Regions from separate parts of the Thermosediminibacter oceani DSM 16646 genome, predicted to be linked through region 1. Evidence: riboswitches for the same ligand, from Rfam matches in the RefSeq annotation. Region 1 holds a riboswitch; each other region holds the start of a gene.
The links. Region 1 has a riboswitch for cobalamin ahead of TOCE_RS10070 (ECF transporter S component). Riboswitches for the same ligand answer to the same signal wherever they lie in the genome.
Positions count from the first base shown of each region.

Region 1 (7,416 bases):
AGGGCAACCTCCAGCAGACTGGAAACACCTTCGATCTGGCCATCGAGGGAGAAGGTTTCTTCGTGGTGGAAAGGCCCGACGGAAGCAGGGCTTTTACCAGGGATGGATCCTTTAAAGTATCCATAGACGGTGACGACAGGTACCTGGTCACGTCGGAAGGGTATTACGTGCTCGACACCGATGAGGATTACATATCGATACCCGAAGACCTTACGGATATAAACATATCGGCCAACGGCACCATTACGGGCCGCGATGCGGACGGTAATATTGAGGAAATCGGAACTATCGCACTGGCCAGGTTTTTAAACCCCGAAGGCCTGCTGGCCGTGGGGAACAACCTTTTTGAGCAGACGGCCGCATCGGGAGAATACCAGCTGAAAGAGGACCCAAACGAACCCGGATTCGGCACCATACTGCAGGGCTTCCTGGAGATGTCCAACGTGCAGGTTGTGGATGAGATGGTGAATCTAATCGTAGCCCAGAGGGCTTATGAAATAAATACTAAGGCCATCCAGACCGCCGACGAAATGCTGGGCCAAGCCAATAATCTTAGGAGATAGGAGGCCTTGAGGCTTGAAAGTTGAACCTTTAAACTCCGCCGCTATGTCCGTTGAAGCCGAAAGACAGAAAGCCGAACTGAAAAAGGCGTGCAAACAATTCGAGGCAATCTTTTTGAGATACCTCTTAAAAGAGATGCGACAAACCGTGCCGAAGACGGGATTTTTTGAACAGGGCTTGGCCTTCGATATAGTTCAGTCCATGCATGATGATGCCCTGGCCGAGCAACTTTCCGGGAATAACGGGATAGGAATTGCGGAACAATTGTACAGGCAGCTCTCCAAATACGTATAACAACGGCAAGTAACGGAGGTTTTTTATGCTGGGAGTCGAAGAAATTCAAAAGATAATACCCCACAGATATCCCTTTTTGCTGGTGGACAGGATCCTTGAAATGGAGCCCGGCAGGAAAGCCGTCGGGGTTAAAAATGTAACCGCCAACGAGCACTTTTTTGCCGGGCATTTCCCCGGTAGGCCCATCATGCCGGGAGTGCTAATAGTAGAAGCTCTGGCTCAGGTGGGCGCCTGCGCCATACTGAGCGCCGAAGAGAACAAAGGGAAACTCGCGCTGTTTGCCGGTATCGACGGCATGAGGTTTAAAAGACAGGTGGTACCGGGGGATGTACTCACCCTGGAAGTGGAGATAATAAAGCTCAAGGGCCCCGTAGGCAAGGGAAAGGCAAGAGCCACCGTCAACGGTGAAACCGCCGCCGAAGGGGAGCTCATGTTCGCCCTGGTTTAAATAAAAAAGGCAAAGACCGGGAAAAATACTCTTAAGGTGAAAGAGGTGGTTTGGACGTGAAACACCCCAGAACCTTAAGAGTATTTTTATTGCTCCTCTTGCTGTGCCTGGCCTTAGCGGCTGGCTGCTCCAGAGGGTCCGCCAGGTCTTCCCCTGAGAGCTCAGGTCAGGATAAAAAGGGGATGTTCGCGCTAAAAAACCTGGAGGAAGATGTAGAAAAACTCATCAAAGAGTTTGAAAAAGATTACCTGGCCATCCAGGCCCCACCGGGAGGAACTCAAGGAGGTTCCGGAGGTCAGAGCGGCCAGGGAGAACAGAAAGGCGGTAGCCAAGAGGGAGGACAGCAAAGGCAGGGCAGCCAGGGAGGCCAGCAGGGGTGCGGGCAGCAGGAGGGGAGTCAGCAACAGGGAGGCAGCCAGCAAAAGCCCGACTGGTCTAAATACGAAAAGATGGTATTTCTCATCCATTCCCATTGGAACGAATTCCGGGAAGAAGCACTGAAAAAAGGGGCGGGAATGGAGATGATCACTGCCTTTAACGGCAAACTGAACGAACTGACCCAAATGCTTACAAGGCAGGACCTTTACGGCGGCCTGCTGGCAGCCAACGACCTTTACGATAGAACCGTGGCTTTCGGAAGGCTGTTTCAGGGCGGACCGGCGATGGGTGCAAAAAGAACATTGTATTACACAAGGGATGCGGCGTACAGGGCTCTAAACAATCAGGGTCAGGAAGCGGCAGCCTCGATGAGCAAAGCCCTGCAGGAGTGGGAAACGGGCAAATCGCAGTTGAAAGACACCATGGTGGCCAGCAAGGTCGAATTCTCGCTGAAGGAGCTGTCCGAAGCTATTGATGCAAAGGATCCCAACCTCATCAAGATGAAGTACCAGATAGCCGAAAAAAATATAAAGGAGGCGGAAAAAAGCGTACAGCAAAAGTAATCAGAGGAGAGCCCCCAGCCGGAAAACCGGGGTGGGGCCCTTTATTTCCGGCGCCTTAGGCGCGGTAAAAACGACACACGTAGCAGGTCCCGCCGATTTTTCCGTATTTACGGGTAAACGAGCCTCCCACTGCACCGAAAGCCCAGACACCCGCGCCAGGTGTTCCACCTCACCTTTGATCCCTCTTGAGCCCACCGGAATTATATCGTGCACTTCCGAAAGGCCTAAAAGCCGCTTCACAGCACCGGTATCGGCTATTTCGGGGTCATCGAGGCTGACCTCGTTTCCCACCTTCGGAACGCCGAGGCAGTAAATCCCGTCCCCCGATTTTGTCCTCCCCATGCGCAGCCCCTTTTCTTTAACGAGGCCGACGGCAGTTACGCCCAGCCCGGTCTGGCAGGTAGGGATGTTCTTTTCGGTGCTGATGGTGACGGGTATATTAAGGCAGGACGCGGAAAGTTCGTCGGTGATGCCCTTCAGCAGCCCTTCGCCCGTTGGCGACGGTTCGCTGCATATAGTTGCGGTGACGGCCAGGGGGTCCGCACCTATTGCCAGCAGTTCCATCAGCGCCACACGGCAGGTGAACCTGCCGGTGATGTAAGGCGGCACCTTCACCACATCCCTTTCCTTCTCCCCGATGCCTCCCGCGGAATCGCAGGCAACGGCAAGATATATCCCGGGCTGAATCTCCACCAGGGCCACGTCCCTATTCGGTGCGGCTGCGTTTTTATAGGGCATTGTATTCACCCTTTGACCGCCGTATAATAGAGTAAAGCACTGCGGAGGCAGCCACGTTCAGCGCTGAAACTACTATGAGGTAAAGCACCATCGCTGCGAAAAAGCCGGTCCCAAGGAAAGGGATTAAACTTGCCGGCGCCAGGATACCATTCATCAGCCAGGCGACGACCACCGCAAGTATAAGGTTCTTTTGGCCCACGAGACCGAATACCCAAGCGAAAAATGCCATTTCCGCCGCTACTAAAAGGTGTATCGGCATCGACAGCGGAAAGCCCACGTTCATGCTGGTGAATATATGCCCCAGAGCGGCGGTCATGGCTCCGTAACCGGGACCGAGAAAGAGAGCGGCCATGTATCCCGGTGCCGAGTCGAAGGCCACGGTTCCCGTGGGGCTGGGCACCTTTATGGCGGCCCCTACGAAGCTAAGGGCTATAAACATGGCGGTTAAGGTTAGATTTTTTGTTTTTTGATTGATCATGGATAATACCTCCTGTCCGGAATTATGAGTTAACTGGTAAACAAAAAAGTCCACAGTCTAATTTACAAATTAGACCGTGGACTTTACCATCATCCCCGGACACTACCTTTCAAGGCAGGTCTCCTGGCTCCGGTTCATCGCCGCCTTATGCCTTCCCGGTTTCCCAGTGGCATCTTATAAGGCGGCTTCCCGTTACAGTGGCGGGACCGCGCCGGACTTTCACCGGACTTCCCTATTCTCCCCAAAAAGGGGCACCTTGAAGGTTTCAAATTTCCAGTTTTAAAATAATTATAAAACTTGTGAAGATGATTGTCAAGTTGCTGAAGGTATGAAAAAGCTGAAAACCGAACCCTCGCCTTCGCGGCTCTCCACCCAGATCCTGCCGCCATGGGCTTCCACCAGTCCTTTGGTGATGGCAAGACCCAATCCCGTACCCCCGGTCTTGCGGGAGCGGGATTTTTCTGCCCTGTAGAACCTCTCGAAAATGTAAGGCAGGTCTTCTTTTTTTATACCGCTGCCGGTGTCTTGTACCTTGAAAACTACCCCTCCTTCGGCCTTCTCTGCGGAGAGTTCTATCCTGCCGGAAGACGTGTGCTTCAGGGCATTGGACAGCAGGTTAGTTATTATCTGCACGAGACGGGTCGGGTCCGCGTATACGGCCGGCAGGTTCCGCGGGAAGTTGATGTCGAACCGTATACCTTTAGCCTCTGCCTCAGCTTTGAAATGGATGAATTTACCCGCAAGTTCAGCGGGGAAGATCTTGATTCTATTCAATTCCAGCTTGCCTGCCTCGACGAGGCTTAAGTCCGACAGGTCTTTAATGAGGCGGGTCATCCGCGAGACCTCTTCTTGCAAGGATAGCATCAGGGCCGGCGTGGGTTCCAGCACTCCTTCCTGGATGGACTCAAGGGTGCCCTGAATTATGGCTATGGGGGTCCTTAGTTCGTGGGCTATGTCCGCAGTCAGGTTCCTGCGCAGTTCCTCGCTTTTTCTTATTTTTTCGGCCATGGCGTTGAAGTCCTCGGCAAGACTGGACAGCTCGTCTCCGGTTTCCAGCGTGATCTTTACGTCTCTTTCGCCCTTGGAAAAGCGCTTTACGGCTGCTGAAAGCTGTTTTATCGGTTCCGTCAATCGCCTGGAGACCAGCGCTCCTATTAAGAGGGCCAGGCCGAGGCCGAAGGCCACTGAAAAGAGGGAATAGGAGGACAAAGTCCTGTAGAAAACGAATTCCAGGCTTCTCTCGGCGGGCTTAAGGGGGGATCTCACGGTGACGAAGCCCACGATTTCACCTCCGGAATGCACCGGTGCCGTGATGCTGGCGGTGCGTGCCTGCCCGTTGAAGCCGCGCGTGGATGCTACTACCCTGCCGGATGCATCGGTTACTATTATATCGTTCTGCATTAAAAATATCAGCCCCATACCGCCCATGGAGCCCGGCCCCATCCCCATGTGGGAGCTGTGCATTCTTCTCATGTAGGATATGCCCTCCAGCAATTGCTGAACACCCACCCAACCTGCCTGGTCGTATATATCGCCCACGATCCTGCTCACCTGAAGGACTATCTGGGTCCGGTTTTCTCGCACATAATCGTTGAACGCCTTTCTGGTCAGGGAATAAAAGAACAGGATGGAGAGCACCGACGTCAGGAGGGATACGGCTACCAGGCTAGCAGTCACGCGAAATCCTATTCCTCTCTTTTTCATGACAAACCTCCCAGCTTATAACCCGTGCCGTAGACGGTTTTTATATAACGGGGATTTAAAGGGTTATCCCCCAGTTTTTTCCTAAGGTTGCTGATATGCGTATCCAGGTTTCTCTCGTACCCTTCGTAGTAACCGCCGAAAACCTCTTCCAATATCCGCAGCCTGGAGACTATCGTTCCCGGGTGGGCCATTAAAATCGCCAGTATCCTGAATTCCGTGGGTGTCAGGAAGAGAGGCCGGCCGTTAAGGGATGCGGTTTTTTCGTTGAGGTCCAGCCTGATGCCGCCGTATTCCAGGATGGTATTTGCAGCCTCCGAGGGTTTCGCCCTCCTAAGGACCGCGCGAATCCGGGCGGCCAGCTCCCTGAGGCTGAAGGGTTTCGTTATGTAGTCATCGCCTCCCAGCTCCAGGCCCAGCAGCTTGTCCGGTTCTTCGGCCCTGGCGGTCAGGAATATGACGGGGATTTGAATTTTTTCCCTGATGCGCCTCAGGACGTCAAACCCGGAAACTTCCGGCATCATTATGTCAAGGACTACCAAGTCGAACTTCCGCTTTTCCAGAAGTTTTAGGGCTTCAACTCCGCTGTCAGCGCAAGTAACGGCAAAGCCCTCCTTTTCCAGGAAATTTTTAATCAAGTCCAAGAGCTTATCCTCATCGTCTACAACCAGTATCCTGTAACCGCTCACGGCTTGCCTCCTACGCGTAGATCAATAGTGCAATTAATCGTGCCATAAATTTAGTATAACATAAATAAAATCAATTTACGAAAAAATAAACAGAAAAACCCGGGGCGGCCTGTGAAGCTCGGCCGCCCCGGGCTGAAAAAGTAGAGCTTATTATTGAGTTGTACCGGGGTCGTATCCCGGGCCGAAAAACCCGCCCATCATCCCGCGCCCGTAGCCGTGGCAGAATCCGGGTCCCATACCGAAGGCCGGACCCCGGAACTCACGAAGCTTTGAAAGCTGCTCCTCGGTTAGAGCTCCGCGCATTTTGCTGAAGTATTCCTGTTTGAGGTCAAACATCCGGTTCCTGAGGTCGTTTATCTCCTTGAGCTTTGCGTCTATGGCTTTCTGGTCGGGGTTTTTAGAAAAGTATAGGTCCTGCAGTTCAAAGTTCTTTTTCGCCATTTCGTTTCTGAGTTCGGTCATTTTCTGGAAGAACTCCGCTCTAATATCTTTTAGTTTGCTGTATTGGTCATCGGTCAGGTTCAACTGCGAGAGGATCGGTAGATTTCCACCGGCGGCTCTGAGGCTTTCCGGCACTGCGGCTATAGCGACGGCGGCTGTTCCAAGGATGATTACCGCCATCACTCCGAGAGCTATAATTTTTTTTGTCATGCGTATCCCTCCCTCATTTGTTTTATTGATTCCTAAGCTTATTTTAGCCTGCAAATTTTAGAGACTTTTGAGGAGAATCTAAAGAAATTCTTAAGATTAACCTTAATTTTTCCGGAAAACGTATTTATGAAAGGTAATGGGGGATGTACCGCAATCCGGGATCGACAGTAGATAAAGTTTTATATTTTAAGGCAAAAATGCAAAAATTATTAGCGCAGGCAAAAAACTTTTGCGGTGCTTGGAGGGAAATTGGGTTTCAACGCCCCGTTATAGGTTGGCACAATTTTTGCTTTTTATGACGTATGAAACACAAAATAAAGGGAGGGTATGCGGGTGAAACGGATCAGGACCATAATAATGGGAGCTGCAGGACGGGACTTTCACGTTTTCAATACCTACTTCAGGGACAACGAGTTATACGAAGTTGTGGCATTCACGGCCACCCAGATACCGAATATCGAGGGAAGGAAATATCCGGCCGACCTGGCGGGGAGGCTGTATCCCGACGGTATTCCCATATATCCCGAAAGCCGGCTGGAAGAGCTGATAAAGGAACTGGGAGCCGACCAGGTAATTTTTGCTTACAGCGATGTATCCCATGAAGAAGTGATGCACAAGGCTTCCCGGGTGCTCAGCGCCGGGGCGGATTTCAGGCTCATGGGGCCGAAGAGCACCATGATCAAATCCACGAAACCAGTGGTATCGATTTGCGCCGTCAGGACGGGTGTTGGAAAGAGCCAGACCACGAGAAGGGTATGTCAGATACTGAAGGATATGGGGAAGAAAGTGGTAGCAATTAGACATCCCATGCCTTACGGAGACCTCAGCCAGCAGGTATGCCAGAGGTTCGCCACCTACGAAGACCTGGACCGCCATAAATGCACAATAGAAGAAAGGGAAGAATACGAACCCCAC
Region 1 is NC_014377.1:2,017,064-2,024,479, reverse strand. It holds gene flgG (flagellar basal-body rod protein FlgG) at 1-563, shown strand, start outside; gene TOCE_RS10090 (rod-binding protein) at 577-855, shown strand; gene fabZ (3-hydroxyacyl-ACP dehydratase FabZ) at 881-1,303, shown strand; gene TOCE_RS12000 (hypothetical protein) at 1,360-2,244, shown strand; gene TOCE_RS10075 (AIR synthase related protein) at 2,245-2,982, opposite strand; gene TOCE_RS10070 (ECF transporter S component) at 2,972-3,460, opposite strand; cobalamin riboswitch at 3,557-3,734, opposite strand; gene TOCE_RS11750 (sensor histidine kinase) at 3,773-5,164, opposite strand; gene TOCE_RS10060 (response regulator transcription factor) at 5,161-5,850, opposite strand; gene TOCE_RS10055 (Spy/CpxP family protein refolding chaperone) at 6,001-6,501, opposite strand; gene TOCE_RS10050 (cyclic 2,3-diphosphoglycerate synthase) at 6,859-7,416, shown strand, end outside.

Region 2 (7,416 bases), 630 kb from region 1:
AAATCCCGCCGGCTGTTAAACGACTCAGTATCCACTACTTCTTCCGGATCGATTATGTAAACGTTCATATCGGGCAATTCTCCCAGGCTCTCCCTCCAGGTTCCGTGCAGGTGGTCGAAAATTACAGACCCTCTGTACATTACTCCATCGCTCGGCTCTATGGACAGAGCAATGTCTGCAATCAGATCGGGCGATATAGATTTAGCCAGCGCTCTGGCAGCGGCAAGGCACGCGGCGGTGATATCCGCCGTACTGGAGGATAGCCCCTTCCCCACCGGTATTTGAGATACGATGCGGATATCAAAATCGAGTTCGTGAAAACCAAAATAATCCAACAGCTTTCTTATAGCTTCGCGGGCTTTTTGCCAGTCCCCCGCTCCGTCGGTAGAATTTGCAGTATGTTTTTTTTCGCCAGAGCCCCGTATCAATTCTACCCTGACCGTTGAGTACAGGGATATCGGGCAGGTAATAAGAAAATTGCGGCCGCCTATAGCCCCCTGGACTATCTCGCCGCAGCTTGCGGGACAGCGGGCTTCGCCTACCAATTCTCTCCCTCCTGATAACTTGTGAGAATCACTTCAACTTCATAGGTATGCCCGAAACGAGAAAATATACCTCATCGGCTGCCGCCGCAAGCATCTGATTTATTTCACCGAGAAGGTCCCTGTAAATTCTTCCCAGCGGATACTCCGGCACCAGACCCATCCCTACTTCGTTGGACACGATAATCACTTTCTTTTCCAAAACCCTGGCGGCACTTATCGCGTTTTCAATCTCCTGAAGCAGAGCTTTCCTTAAAGACTCCTGCTGTTCTATTCCTTCGATTTCTGCAGAACAGATCCAATTGGATGTGAAAAGAGCCATACAATCTACGAGCACGGCATCGTATTTTGAAAAATCCGCATCCCCGCATATCTCACTTAAAACCTTGGATAGATGCAGGGGTTCTTCGATAGTCTTCCAGGTTTCGGGTCTTCTTTGCCTGTGTATGGATATTCGATGGGCCATTTCTTCATCCAGCGCCTGGGCGGTAGCTATGTAGACAACTCTAATCCCCGCCTCGCGGGCTAGTTTTTCTGCAAAACGGCTTTTCCCACTGCGGGCTCCTCCGGTGATAAAAACGATACTCAAGTTCGATCATCCCCCGATATCTACTTTACAGCCTGTAATCTCTTTGGTTTTTTTTCAAAAGCAGGTGTAGGAAAAACGGCCCACCAAAGAGGGCCGTTAGAATCCCCACGGGCAGCTCTGTAGGCGCTATAACGATCCTTGAAGCCGTATCGGCGAGCATCAGGTACAGCCCGCCGGCCAGGGCCGACATCGGATAGAGCTTACGGTGATCGGGGCCTACCAGCATTCTTATTATATGAGGGATAATGAGTCCCACGAAACCGATGATGCCGCACACTGCAACGGCGGAAGCGGTCAACAACGATCCGGCGGCTAGGCTCAATTTTTTAAGCAGTTCTACGTCGACCCCGGTGAAAAAGGCCGTGTCCTCGCCCAGCTGAAGTATGTTGAGCGACCTTAAATTCCACATGCCCAGGAGAAATCCCAGAATGCCGTAGGGAAGATTCATGTAAACCTCCTTCCATCCCTGAGAGGAAAAACTCCCAAGCATCCAGAAATAAATATGCTGGAGCTTTTGGCCGCTGAAATACATCAGAAAGGACACCACGGCGGAAATGAAACTGCTTATCGCGATACCGGCAAGCAGGAGGGTGTGAGAACTGGTCCTTCCGCCGATCCCGGCAATGACGTAGACGATGATTACAGTTAAGAAGGCCCCGAGGAAGGCAAAAGCGGGCACGGACCCCATGCCCATAACCTTCACTCCCTGAAACAGCAAAATGGCAAGGGATGCACCCAGTGAAGCACCGGCGGAAGCGCCGATAATATAAGGGTCGGCTAAAGGGTTGCGAAATATGCCCTGATAGATGACCCCGGCTGCGGAAAGTTCCGCTCCTATGAGAAAAGCCAGTATTATCCTCGGAAGCCGCAGGTTCAAAATTATTACTTCCTGAGAAGACGACCAGTCGGAAACCACTCCGGCACCGATACCGGGAATTTGACTCGCTATTATCTTTAAGATCTTTGACAGCGGTACGTTTACCGCTCCCGTTCCCAGCGATACGAAACTTGCGAGAAGTATCAATACCAGCAGCAGGGCGTATATTTTCGTAGTCTTGTTTTTTAGGTCCATCCTATAACCACCGTCAATCTTTAAAAATTTCGGGGTGAATTATCTTAGCAAGCTGCTCCAGACCGTCGACGAGCCTTGGGGTGGGGAGCTGGAGTATGTCTTCATCCACGTAAAAAACTTTGCCTTCTTTGACGGCTTTTATATTTTTCCAACCGGGGCGGTTACTTATATCTTGTTCTGATGATTGACCGTTATTGCCATGATAGGAATATATAATTATATCCGGATTTTTAGCGATTACCATTTCCTGGCTGTACTCGGGATATTCTTTCTCCGCATCAGCGGCAATATTCCGCCCCCCGGCTTTCTCTATAAGATCGTGCACGAAAGTTCCGGGCCCTGCAGTTGTGATGGGCGAATGCCATAGTTCGTAAAAGACTTGAGGCCTTTTATCGGTAGGGATTGAAGAGACCCGGTCCTCAACGGCTTTTATTCTATTTTTAAGACCGGACACCAGTTCCTCGGCCTGCTGGACCTTGTTCGTCGCTCTTCCGATAAGCTCTATGGCGCCAAAGATCTCGTCGATGTTCTTAGGATTTAGAACAATTACCGGGATGTTTAGTTCTTCCAGTTTTGTTACCGGTTTTTCATGCATGCTGGTAGCGATAACCAGGTCGGGTTTGAGTGATATAACCTTTTCCATATTCGGGTCGGCAAAACCGCCTATTTTTTCCTTTTTCTTTGCCTCTTCGGGATAATCACAGTAATCGGTAACGCCAACGACTTTATCGCCTAAGCTCAGGGCAAAAAGGATTTCGGTATTGCTCGGAGCGAGCGACACGATTCGTTCCGGTTCCTTTTCAATGACAACCTCTCTTCCCATCTGGTCCTTTATTTTTACCGGGTATGTATTTTGGTCGTTATGATTGGGGTCCGCTTGGTTTTTCGCACCGCACGCGGTTAATGAAGCTAGTATCACCACAATGAGGATCGCGGGAATTATTCTTTTGAATTTTAGTTTCATTTTGAAACCTCCTTTTATTTTAAAAAAACTATAACCCAGCCTTCATCACTTAAGGCTGGGCAAACTACCTTCGTAAAGTACTCACCCCTTCCTCGAAGGCTTCGTACCGCGGCCGACGGGCAGGTCTCCTGGCTACCGGATCATCTTCCCTGCGCCTTCCCAGGATTTCTCCCAGTGGCTCAGCAGTTTATCCCCGGTTACAGTGGCGGGACCGCTCAGGATTTGCACCTGATTCCCTATTAAACCCCAAGGGTACCTGTCGGCGGTATAAACTTTTTTTTACTTTCTTATTAATATTATACTTTAAAATTTTAGCCTAGACAAGCTATTAATTTTCTTTTTCTTCAAGGACCTCATGCAGCATTTTCTTGATTTCATCGGCGCTTTCCATCTCAAGGGCTTTCGCTGCGATTTGCTTTGCCTGGTCGTACGTCAATGACCTTATTACTTTCTTAACCTGCGATATCGAAGTGGCGCTCATGGAAAATTCGTCAAGGCCCAGACCTAGCAGGATAGGAGCGGCGAGGGGGTCTCCCGCCATTTCTCCGCACATGCCCGTCCATTTTCCCGCCTTATGGGATGCGTCGATGACGTTTTTTATCAGCCTAAGCACGGCAGGGTGGAAGGGTTCGTAAAGGTGGGCTATTTTCTCGTTCATCCTGTCCACCGCAAGGGTGTACTGAATCAGATCATTGGTGCCTATGCTGAAGAAATCCACTTCCTTAGCAAGTATATCAGCGATAACGGCGGCCGAAGGAATCTCGACCATTATGCCGACTTCCAGGTTTTCATCGAACGGCACACCCTCCTGCCTGAGCTCGTTTTTAGCCTCTTCTAAAATCGCGTTAGCTTTTCTTATCTCATCAATACCCGATATCATAGGGTACATAATTTTGATATTACCGTAATGGCTGGCCCTTAGGATAGCCCTCAACTGGATTTTTAGGATGTGAGGTCTATCCAGGCACATCCGGATCGCACGCCATCCCAGGAAGGGGTTCAGTTCTTCCGGCATGTCAAGGCTGGGCAGCTTTTTATCTCCGCCGATGTCAAGGGTCCTTATTATAACAGGCCTGGGGTTCATCGCCTCGGCTACCTGTTTGTAAGCCTGGAATTGCTCCTCCTCATCGGGGAGGTTTTCCCTGTCCATATACAGAAATTCTGTCCGGTAAAGGCCTATACCCTCAGCTCCGTTTTCCAGCGCGCCCCTGACATCCTTCGGAGTTCCGATATTTGCTGAAAGTTCGACCCTTCTAGCACCGTCTCTGGTCTCAGCCGGAAGATCCCTTAGCTTTTTCAGTTCTTCCCTGTATCTGATGTAATCTAATCTCAGGGCATGATACCGCCGCAGGGTCTCCTCATCGGGGTTCACGTAGACAATGCCCTTGTTGCCGTCGATTATTACAGTATCACCGTCATTGACCTCTTTCGAAAGGAATCCCAGGCCGACGACAGCCGGTATCTCTAACGACCTTGCCATGATCGCCGTATGAGACGTTCTGCCTCCCATATCAGTCGCAAAGGCCTTCACCTTTTCTTTATCCATCTGGGCGGTATCAGAGGGAGTTAGATCCTTCGCAACCACAATTACATCTTCGCTTAAATCCGCAAGGGATTGGATCGGAACGCCCAGTATATTTTTTAAAATCCTGTCACCCACATCTTTTATATCTGCAGCCCGCTCCTTAAGATATTCGTCCTCCATGTTTTCAAACATGCCCACGTACTTTTCAACCACTTGGTGTACCGCGTTATCCGCGGTTATCCTCTCGCTTTTTATTTTCTCTCTTATCTCATCGAGAAAAATCGGATCGTCCAGTACCATGATGTGGGCCTCGAAAATCTGCGCTTTATCCGGTCCGAGCTCTTTTTCAGCCTTTTCCTTTACCCTCAGCAGCTGTTCTCTCGATTTTGCCAGCGCTCCCTCCAACCTGTCTATTTCTGCGGGTATATCATCTTCGGTGATACTAGTGACCCTTATGACTATCTCGCTCTCTTTGAGCACAAAAGCTTTTCCGATTTCGATACCTGGCGAAGCCGCGATGCCTTGATACATTTTACCCCTCCGTTTAATATATTTAATTTTAATCTTTTTTTAATATATCCTCTACTTCTTTGACAATCCTGTATGGCTTTGTAATTATCCTTATCGGCAGCGAAAGTATAAACTTGGTTATATCCTTTTCCAGTTCTCTAGTCATGCGGTAGGGTTTGGTGAGGATTCTCTCAATAAATTCGGCTGCATAATTTTCTAGGAGTTTTTCCCGCTTAATCTCGATTTCGTTCCCGCACTCTTCGCATTTAATACTTTTTAAGATTTTCCCCACGTAAGTGACCACGTGGGGCGTGTCCTTATTGCAATGAAGGCAAAAGAGTTCGGCCTCCATCTTAGAGGTCATGGGGCAACTCCTTCCCTCAGATTTTAATACTAAGCAGTTTTTTTATACTATACCTCGAAAATTAAAAAATATCAATATTGATTTCAATCACATCATTGATTTCAATCACATCTTGTGAATCGGCGTTCCCAAAAGGTCCATAGCAGCTTCCATAATGGTCTCGGACAGGGTCGGATGGGCATGAATGGTATCCGCCAGCTCTTGTGCGGTGCATTCAAGTCTTATAGCCAGCGCAGCTTCAGCGATTAACTCGGTGGCTCCCGGCCCTATAATGTGGACCCCCAGTATCTCGTTCCACCTGGAATCGGCGACAATTTTAACGAACCCGAGGCTTTCTCCCAATGTCAAAGCCCTTCCGCTGGCAACAAACGGAAACCTGCCTACCCTGATGTCATCCCCGTAAATTTCCCTTGCCTCCGACTCCGTCAGCCCTACATAGGCTATTTCGGGGTTTGTAAAAATACAGCTGGGTACTGCTCTGTAGTCCATTCTTTTATTTTCACCGAGGGCGTTGGAAGCTGCTACGATACCCTGATGAGCCGCCACATGAGCCAGCTGAAATTTCCCCGTAATATCCCCAACGGCATACACATTTTTCAGGCTGGTCCTCATAAAATCATCTACAATGACCCCGCTTTTGTCTAGGTCTATATTCAAATCCTCAAAAGCTTCCAGGTCCGGTTTCCTTCCGACGGCAACCAGCACCTTTTCCACTGCAATGGAACGGGGCCCGTCAGGCGTAATTATGTTCACTTTTAAAAGGTCTTTTTCCTTTTCGACGGACTCCACGCGGGTTCCGGTGAGGACCTTTATCCCTTTGCTTTGCAAAACCTTTTTGATTTCGGAGGAAATTTCTTCGTCTGCCCGGGGCAGTATCCGCGGAAGGAGTTCCACGACGGTTACGTTGGAACCAATGGAACCGTATATGCACGCCATTTCGACGCCTATTACTCCCCCGCCGATTACGAGCATTGAATCGGGTATTTTGCTTAAGGCGAGGGCTTCTTCACTGGTGATAACACCCGGAAGGTCGTGCCCTGGAAAAGGAATAACAGCCGGTTTTGAACCGGTAGCCAGGATTATGTTTTCCGCCGTTATCACCTGTTGACCTCCGGAGTAATATATTCTTATTCTCCTCTCATCTTCTAGCTTCGCCTCGCCTCTGAAAACCGATACGCCGTTGGCTTTTAACAGGTTTTCAACGCCCTTGCCGAGGGTTCTTACTATAGAGTCTTTTTGGCCCTGGGCAAGCTGCCAGTCAATCTTAACGTTTTCGGCCAGAATACCGAAATTCTTAGCATTTCCCAGACTTTGATAAATTTGGGCGCAGTGGCTTAGAGCTTTGGTGGGTATGCAACCTCGGTTAAGACAGGTCCCACCCAGGTCCCTTTTCTCTACAAGCCCCACTCTTGCCCCTTTTTTAGCAGCGTATATAGCAGACACATAACCCCCGGGGCCTCCCCCAATGACAACAATATCGTAGTGCACGACAACCAGCTCCTCTTGTAAACTTGGTATTATAGTAACATTTCAACAGGGTCCTCCAGCAGTTGTTTTATCCTGCGCAGGAATTTAGCCCCCAGGGCACCGTCTATCACCCTGTGGTCGCAGGACAGGGTTAGCTTCATCATGGGCCTCACGACTATTTCGTCTTCTACTACCACAGGCTTTTTCACGATCTTGCCTACTGCCAAAATTGCACTTTCCGGTGCATTTATTATAGCTGAAAATTCTTCTATATCGAACATTCCGAGATTTGAGATGGTGAAAGTTCCATCGAGGTAATCATCGGGCATCAGCTTGCCTTCTCTGGCTTTCTTTATTAATTCCGCCGTCTCTTTGGATATCTG
Region 2 is NC_014377.1:1,390,001-1,397,416, forward strand. It holds gene TOCE_RS07165 (GHMP family kinase ATP-binding protein) at 1-545, opposite strand, end outside; gene cobU (bifunctional adenosylcobinamide kinase/adenosylcobinamide-phosphate guanylyltransferase) at 574-1,131, opposite strand; gene TOCE_RS07175 (FecCD family ABC transporter permease) at 1,157-2,203, opposite strand; gene TOCE_RS07180 (ABC transporter substrate-binding protein) at 2,217-3,167, opposite strand; cobalamin riboswitch at 3,269-3,442, opposite strand; gene ptsP (phosphoenolpyruvate--protein phosphotransferase) at 3,496-5,223, opposite strand; gene TOCE_RS07190 (hypothetical protein) at 5,252-5,566, opposite strand; gene lpdA (dihydrolipoyl dehydrogenase) at 5,672-7,054, opposite strand; gene TOCE_RS07200 (dihydrolipoamide acetyltransferase family protein) at 7,084-7,416, opposite strand, start outside.
Region 2: it holds a riboswitch for cobalamin, as region 1 does, so the genes downstream of both, TOCE_RS07180 (ABC transporter substrate-binding protein) here and TOCE_RS10070 (ECF transporter S component) in region 1, are expected to answer to the same signal.

Region 3 (7,416 bases), 410 kb from region 1:
AGATTATAAAGGATACCAGCAGAGTCCTGTGCGACGCCGCAGTGGTCGACCCGGAAAAGATAGCTTCTTTAGTCAGGAACATAAGAGGAGTCGTGGACTGCCACGGAGTGAGAACCCGCGGGCGGGAGGACGATTTTTCCATGGACCTTCACATACTGGTAAACCCATCGATGACCGTGGAGGAATCCCACAGGCTCCACCATTCTATCGAAGAGGAAATACGCCGCAACTTCAAAGGCGCCCACCACATCCTCATCCATATAGAACCTTATCCGGACTCATCCAACCAAAATACTTAAAGGGGCCGTTACTTTTCCCCCGAAAACGGCCCTTTTTTTATTTCCCCAAGGCAGGTTCTCTTTTTACATCTCATCAAAACTTGTCGAAAAGTATTAAAAGTATGTTATAATATTAACAACTAAAGATAATATTTTAAAATGACCTTTCAATGCTAAAAATTTTTTATATTTTGCAGGAGGTGTGACCGATGAACAAAAAATTCAGCGACTTAATGGTGATTGGTTTTGCCCTCTTTGCTATGTTTTTCGGGGCAGGTAACCTGATCTTTCCGCCGTCTATAGGTTTTCAGTTGAGCAGCAAATGGTTTTTGGGCTTTTTAGGATTCATGCTTACCGGCATTGGTCTTCCACTCTTAGGCATTATTGCAATGGCTCAAAACGAAGGAAGTTTTGATAATTTTGCCGGCAAAGCAGGCAAGACTTTCGCAAATGCATTAAATTTTGTTATTGTTTTATGTATCGGACCTCTTCTTGCAATACCGAGGACGGGAGCAACTACGTATGAAATGGGTATAGCACCGATTATGCCGGATTTCAACATATTGCTGGCATGTTTAATCTATTTTGCAATAAACATATATTTTACTATTAACCAATCCAGGGTAATAGACAACGTAGGTAAAATATTAACCCCTACTCTACTTATAATGCTCGCGATAATCATAATCAAAGGAATAATAGACCCAATAGGCGGATTTACTGCTTCTAAAATACCGAATCCCTTTGGTAAATCCTTTTTAGAAGGATATCAGACAATGGATGCCCTTGCTTCTACTATTTTTGCAGGAATCATAATAAATGCAATAAAAGAAAGAGGATATAACGATGTAGGGGATAAGATCAAATTAACAATTCTTTCCGGACTAATAGCTGCCCTTGGGTTACTTTTCGTATACGGCGGTCTTATGTATCTCGGGGCTACTGCTTCGACCCTCTTTGATGGAGAAATAGGAAAGACAGTGTTATTAATTTCCATAATCGAAAAGGAATTCGGGAATTTCGGCAAAGTCGCTCTCGGGCTTGCAGTCTCTCTTGCATGCATGACCACATCGGTAGGTTTAACGGCAACTGCCGCCGAATATTTCAGCCGCTTGACAAAAAACAGGATTAGCTATAAGACCATGGTAGTAATTATATCCCTCTTCAGCGCTTTTATGGGTGCTTTTGGAGTAGAAAAGATTATTAAATTCTCAGTCCCAATTCTGGTATCGGTATATCCGGTAGTCATAGTTTTAATCCTGATGAACGCCTTTGGTCCGTTTATTAAAAATAATCGTTGCTATGTATATGCAACCATTTTTACGTTGCTGATAAGTGTTGTTGATGGATTGTCAGCAGCCGGATTAAACGTTAATAAAATATATGAAGTTATGTATTATTTGCCTTTTGCCAAAGAAGGATTCGCCTGGGTATATACAGCAATTTTTGGAATTATGCTGGGCATGATGCATTCTGCTTTCAATAAGACATTGGAAAAAGAAAATAACTAATATGAGGTCTTTCCATCTATGGACGACAAAGTCAAGGGGCCGTGACTTTTTCCCGAACGGCCCTTTCTTAACTTCCCTTTTTCATACCTTATAAAACCCTGTCGACAAGTATTAAATTATGTTATAATATTGTCAACAAAAGATAATATTTTAAAATGACCTTTTAATGCTAAAAATTTTTTATATTTTTGCAGGAGGTGTCGGCCGATGAATAAAAAACTCCAAGACGTTATTGTAATTGGCTTTGCCCTTTTTGCTATGTTTTTCGGGGCAGGTAACCTGATCTTTCCGCCGTCTATAGGTTTTCAATTGAGCAGCAAATGGTTTTTGGGATTGTTAGGATTTATGCTCACCGGTATAGGCCTTCCACTCTTAGGTATTATTACAGTGGCCCTAAACGAAGGAAGTTTTGATAATTTTGCCGGCAAAGCAGGCAAAACTTTCGCAAATGCATTGAACTTTGCTATTGTTTTATGCATCGGACCTCTTCTTGCAATACCGAGGACGGGAGCAACTACGTATGAAATGGGTATAGCACCGATTATGCCGGATTTCAACATATTGCTGGCATGTTTAATCTATTTTGCAATAAACATATATTTTACTATTAACCGATCTAAGGTAATAGATTATATAGGTAAAATATTAACCCCTACTCTACTTATAATGCTCGCTATAATCATAATCAAAGGAATAATAGACCCCATAGGCGGATTTACTGCTTCTAAAATACCGAATGCTTTTGGTAGATCCTTTATGGAAGGCTATCAAACAATGGATGCCCTCGGTTCTATAATTCTTGCAGGAATCATAGTAAATGCAGTAAGAGAAAAAGGATATGATAAGCCAGGGGATCAGATCAAATTAACAATTCTTTCCGGACTAATAGCTGCCCTTGGGTTACTTTTCGTATACGGCGGTCTTATGTATCTCGGGGCTACTGCTTCGACCCTCTTTGATGGAGAAATAGGAAAGACAGCGTTATTAATTTCCATAGTCGAAAAGGAATTCGGGAGTTTCGGCAAAGTCGCTCTCGGGCTTGCAGTCTCTCTTGCATGCATGACCACATCGGTAGGTTTAACGGCAACTGCCGCCGAATATTTCAGCCGCTTGACAAAAAACAGGATTAGCTATAAGACCATGGTAGTAATTATATCCCTCTTCAGCGCTTTTATGGGTGCTTTTGGAGTAGAAAAGATTATTAAATTCTCAGTCCCGATTCTGGTATCGGTATATCCGGTAGTCATAGTTTTAATCCTGATGAACGCCTTCGGTTCGTTTATTAAAAATAATCGTTGTTATGTATATGCAACCATTTTTACGTTGCTGATAAGTGTTGTTGATGGATTGTCAGCAGCCGGATTAAACGTTAATAAAATATATGAAGTTATGTATTATTTGCCTTTTGCCAAAGAAGGATTCGCCTGGGTATATACAGCAATTTTTGGAATTATGTTAGGCATGATGCATTCTGCTTTCAACAAGACATTGGAAAAAGAAAATAACTAATATGAGGTCTGATTTGGCATATGGAGGACAAAGTCAATGACATAATAATAGAATTTATAGAGGTGAATATTCAACCAAAGTTCATCATACCGAAGAAAATATATCGCTGGCTTACGGAAACTTTCGGGGTAAAAGTAATTTATATAATCTTTTCCATTATATTGTTGGTAATATCCTATTGCGGAATAGTATCTTTACTAAAAAGAAAATACGATGTATTTCTGATGATTATTATTGCATTTTTCATAGTATTGGGTTTTATGCTTACACTGCTCGGATGGTAGGTTTTCTATCCTTTGTCGTTAAGGAATGTAATATTGATTTATTTAAAATATTCTATTATAATATTATTAACTGAAAAGTAAAACTGAATACTCAGCGGACAGGTGCCCGTATAAGGGAGAATAGGGAATCAGGTGAAAGTCCTGAGCGGTCCCGCCACTGTGAGGGGGATATTACCTTATATAATGCCACTGGGAAACCGGGAAGGCGTAAGGTAAAGATGAACCCGAGCCAGGAGACCTGCCTGTCTTGCTTTTGCTTTCGGGATGATGGTAAAGTCCCTAGCTGTGTTTTTACGCAGTTAGGGACTTTTTTAATTAATAATCCTTAAAAGGGGGTTTTTACAATGAAACTTTTAGAAGAGGCCTTAAAAAACATAGGTGATCTGGATGAAATTTCAATGAAAAAAGCCAAAGAACGCCTGGACAACCTCACCAAACCTCGGGGTAGTCTCGGAATTCTAGAGGATTTAGCCGTAAAAATGGCAGGCATAAAAAGAGAACTCTACCCGAAAATAAAAAACAAAGTAATAACAATCATGGCGGGAGACCATGGCGTCGTAGAGGAAGGCGTAAGCGCTTTTCCCCAGGAAGTTACTCCCCAAATGATATTAAATTTTCTTTCCGGTGGAGCGGGAATAAATGTTCTTGCCCGCCACGCCGGGGCCAAAATAGTATGCGTGGATGTGGGCACCGCTGCCGATGTTTTTCATCCCGATTTGATAATAAAAAAAGTAAGGCGGGGAACGGACAACATCTCACGGGGACCCGCGATGACCAGGGAGGAAGCAATAAAGGCAATAGAGGTTGGCATTGAAACGGCATGGAACGAAATAGACAAAGGTGCCGATATTTTAGGCACCGGTGATATGGGTATAGGCAACACTACCCCGAGCAGCGCAATTTTAGCCGTATATTCCGATGAACCTCTGGAAAAATTGGTCGGCAGGGGAACGGGAATTAATGACGAAAGGCTGAAATTAAAAATCAAGGCTATAAATAGGGCTCTTGAGATAAACCAACCGGACCCCAATGACCCTATAGGAGTCCTCTCCAAGGTAGGCGGGTTGGAAATAGGGGCCATAGCCGGATGCATCCTCGGAGCCGCATCACGCAGAATACCGGTAGTTATCGATGGCTTTATATCGACGGCTGGCGCAATTATAGCAGCCAAAATCGAGCCCCTCTGTACCAATTATATGATCGCATCCCATTCTTCGGAGGAGCCGGGCCATAAAACCATGTTAAAGCTCCTGGGGCTCGAGCCGATGCTCTCCATGAGAATGAGGTTAGGAGAAGGCACGGGAGCGGCTTTAGCTTTTAACCTTGTCGAAGCAGCATTAAAAATAATCAGCGAAATGGCAACCTTCGATGAAGCGGGTGTATCCGGACAATTAGAATAAAAATTATAAGAACACCCCGAACAGGGAACATATGGTATTTGCCTTTGGTTCCGGGTTTGGGGTGTATACATTTTTAGTTTCAGTATTTTCGCTTCAATGATTTAATAAATTCTTCGACTTTGTTTTTATTTTCGGGTTGAAACTTAAAAGTTTTAGCTCACCTTGCCGGTGAGCTAAAAACCCTATAAAACTTTTTTATTTTTCACTTTTTCCGGATAGCGGGAAAGGTCCAGCACATCTTCATCAAAGAGCTTGGAAAAGTTCTTGAATTCCCGAAGGCTCAAATCACTCAGTTTCTTATTCTTCTTGATACAGTAGGAAACCATCTTCCCCACCACCTCGTGGGCTGCCCGAAAGGGCATGCCCTTTTTCACCAGGTATTCGGCGTAATAGGTGGCGTCGGAAAAGCTTTCTTCTACGGCTTTCTTCATGTTTTCCTTCTTGATCTTCATGGTGGAAAGCAATTTCGGCAGTACCTTAAGGCACCCAATCACGGTATCCGCCGTGTCGAAGAGCGGCTCTTTGTCCTCCTGCATATCCCGGTTGTATGAAAGCGGCAGGCCTTTCATCACGGTCAGGACCGACATCAGGTTGCCGAAGACCCGCCCCGCCTTCCCCCGGATGAGTTCCAGCACGTCGGGATTCTTTTTCTGCGGCATAATGCTGCTGCCGGTGGCGAAGGCGTCGTCCAGCTCTATAAAATCGAATTCGGAGGTGCTCCACAGGATCAGATCTTCGGCCATCCTGGAAAGGTGGACCATGAGTATTGCCGAACAGGATATGAATTCGATGACGAAATCCCTGTCGCTGACGGCATCTATTGTGTTTTCGTAAATTCTAGAAAACCCGAGAAGTTCCCCGGTGTATTCCCTGTCTATGGGGAGCGTGGTTCCGGCCAGGGCGCATGCCCCCAGGGGCATTATGTCGGCGCCCTTTAACGCTTTCGAAAAGCGCTCCTTATCCCTCCGGAGCATGTAATAATAGGCTTTTAAGTGCCGGGAAAGGGTCACCGGCTGCGCCCTCTGGAGATGGGTGTATCCGGGCATGACCGCATCACGGTTTTCCGCAGCCAGTTTCCGGAGTACTTTCATGAGTTCGTCGATTTTTCCGACGACCTCCGCAATCTTCTCCTTTACGTAAAGGTGTAGGTCCAGAGCCACCTGGTCGTTGCGGCTGCGGGCCGTATGGAGCTTGCCAGCTACCGGGCCTATTTTCTCAAAGAGCCGGCTTTCCACATGCATGTGTATGTCTTCCAGTTCGCAGGTGAAGGGGAATTCGCCCCGTTCTATTTCAAGCTTGATCTCCAGGAGCCCCTTTATGATCTCGGCGGCCTCTTCTTTCGGGATTATGCCGGCTCTTGCCAGCATCCTGGCGTGGGCCATACTGCCTTTTATATCCTGTTCGTAAAGTCTCTTATCAAAATCTATCGATGCGGTGAATTTTTCAACCAGATCGTCGGTTTCCTTCTCAAACCTTCCGCCCCATAGTTTTTTGCTCATGCGATTATCCCTCCGTTTGAGGCTCGTTTTTCTTATTGACCCGGGCGTAAACCTTTGTGGAAAGCCCCCACAGAGTTATGAACCCCATGGCCGCCCTGTGCTCGAACAGGTCCTCCTCGGAGTACGTGGCAAGTTTTATATCGTACAGCGAACGGGACGATTTCCTGCCCACCACCATGGCGCTGCCTTTGAAAAGCTTCACCTTAACAGTGCCGCTGACGACCTTCTGGGTTTCATCTATAAAAGCATCCAGGGCTTCCTTCAGTGGCGAATACCAGAGGCCGTTGTATATCAGCTCGGCGTATTTCCGCTCGACGCCGTACTTGAAGTGCAGCACCTCTCTCGGTAGGGTCAGGCTTTCAAGATTCCTGTGGGCGTTTATGAGTAGCAGGGATGCGGGGCATTCGTAAACTTCCCTGGACTTTATGCCTACAAGGCGGTTTTCCACGTGGTCTATCCGCCCGAAACCGTTATTGCCGGCGATCTTATTAAGCTCCTGCACCAGTTCCACCGGTGCCATTTCTTTTCCATTCAGAGCTACGGGCACGCCCTTTTCGAAGGTTATCTCAACGTAAGTGGGCTCATCCGGGGTTTTTTCCGGCGACACGGTCCACTGGAAGACCTCTTCCGGCGGCTCCACCCACGGGTCTTCCAGGACGCCACATTCTATACTCCTTCCCCAGAGATTCTGGTCTATGCTGAACGGGTTTTGCCTGCCGACGGGCACCGGGATGCCGTTATTTACTGCGTACTCTATTTCTTCTTCCCTGGACATGGGCCATTCCCTTACCGGAGCGATTACCTTCAGGTCCGGTGCCAGCGCCGCCACCGACACGTCAAATCTGACCTGGTCGTTGCCCTTTCCGGTACAGCCGTGGGCCACCGCAAAGGCCCCTTCACGCCTTGCCACATCCACCAGGAGCTTTGAGATGAGC
Region 3 is NC_014377.1:148,353-155,768, reverse strand. It holds gene TOCE_RS00830 (cation diffusion facilitator family transporter) at 1-299, shown strand, start outside; gene brnQ (branched-chain amino acid transport system II carrier protein) at 488-1,789, shown strand; gene brnQ (branched-chain amino acid transport system II carrier protein) at 1,997-3,298, shown strand; cobalamin riboswitch at 3,667-3,842, shown strand; gene cobT (nicotinate-nucleotide--dimethylbenzimidazole phosphoribosyltransferase) at 3,927-4,982, shown strand; gene argH (argininosuccinate lyase) at 5,165-6,481, opposite strand; gene TOCE_RS00800 (argininosuccinate synthase) at 6,486-7,416, opposite strand, start outside.
Region 3: it holds a riboswitch for cobalamin, as region 1 does, so the genes downstream of both, cobT (nicotinate-nucleotide--dimethylbenzimidazole phosphoribosyltransferase) here and TOCE_RS10070 (ECF transporter S component) in region 1, are expected to answer to the same signal.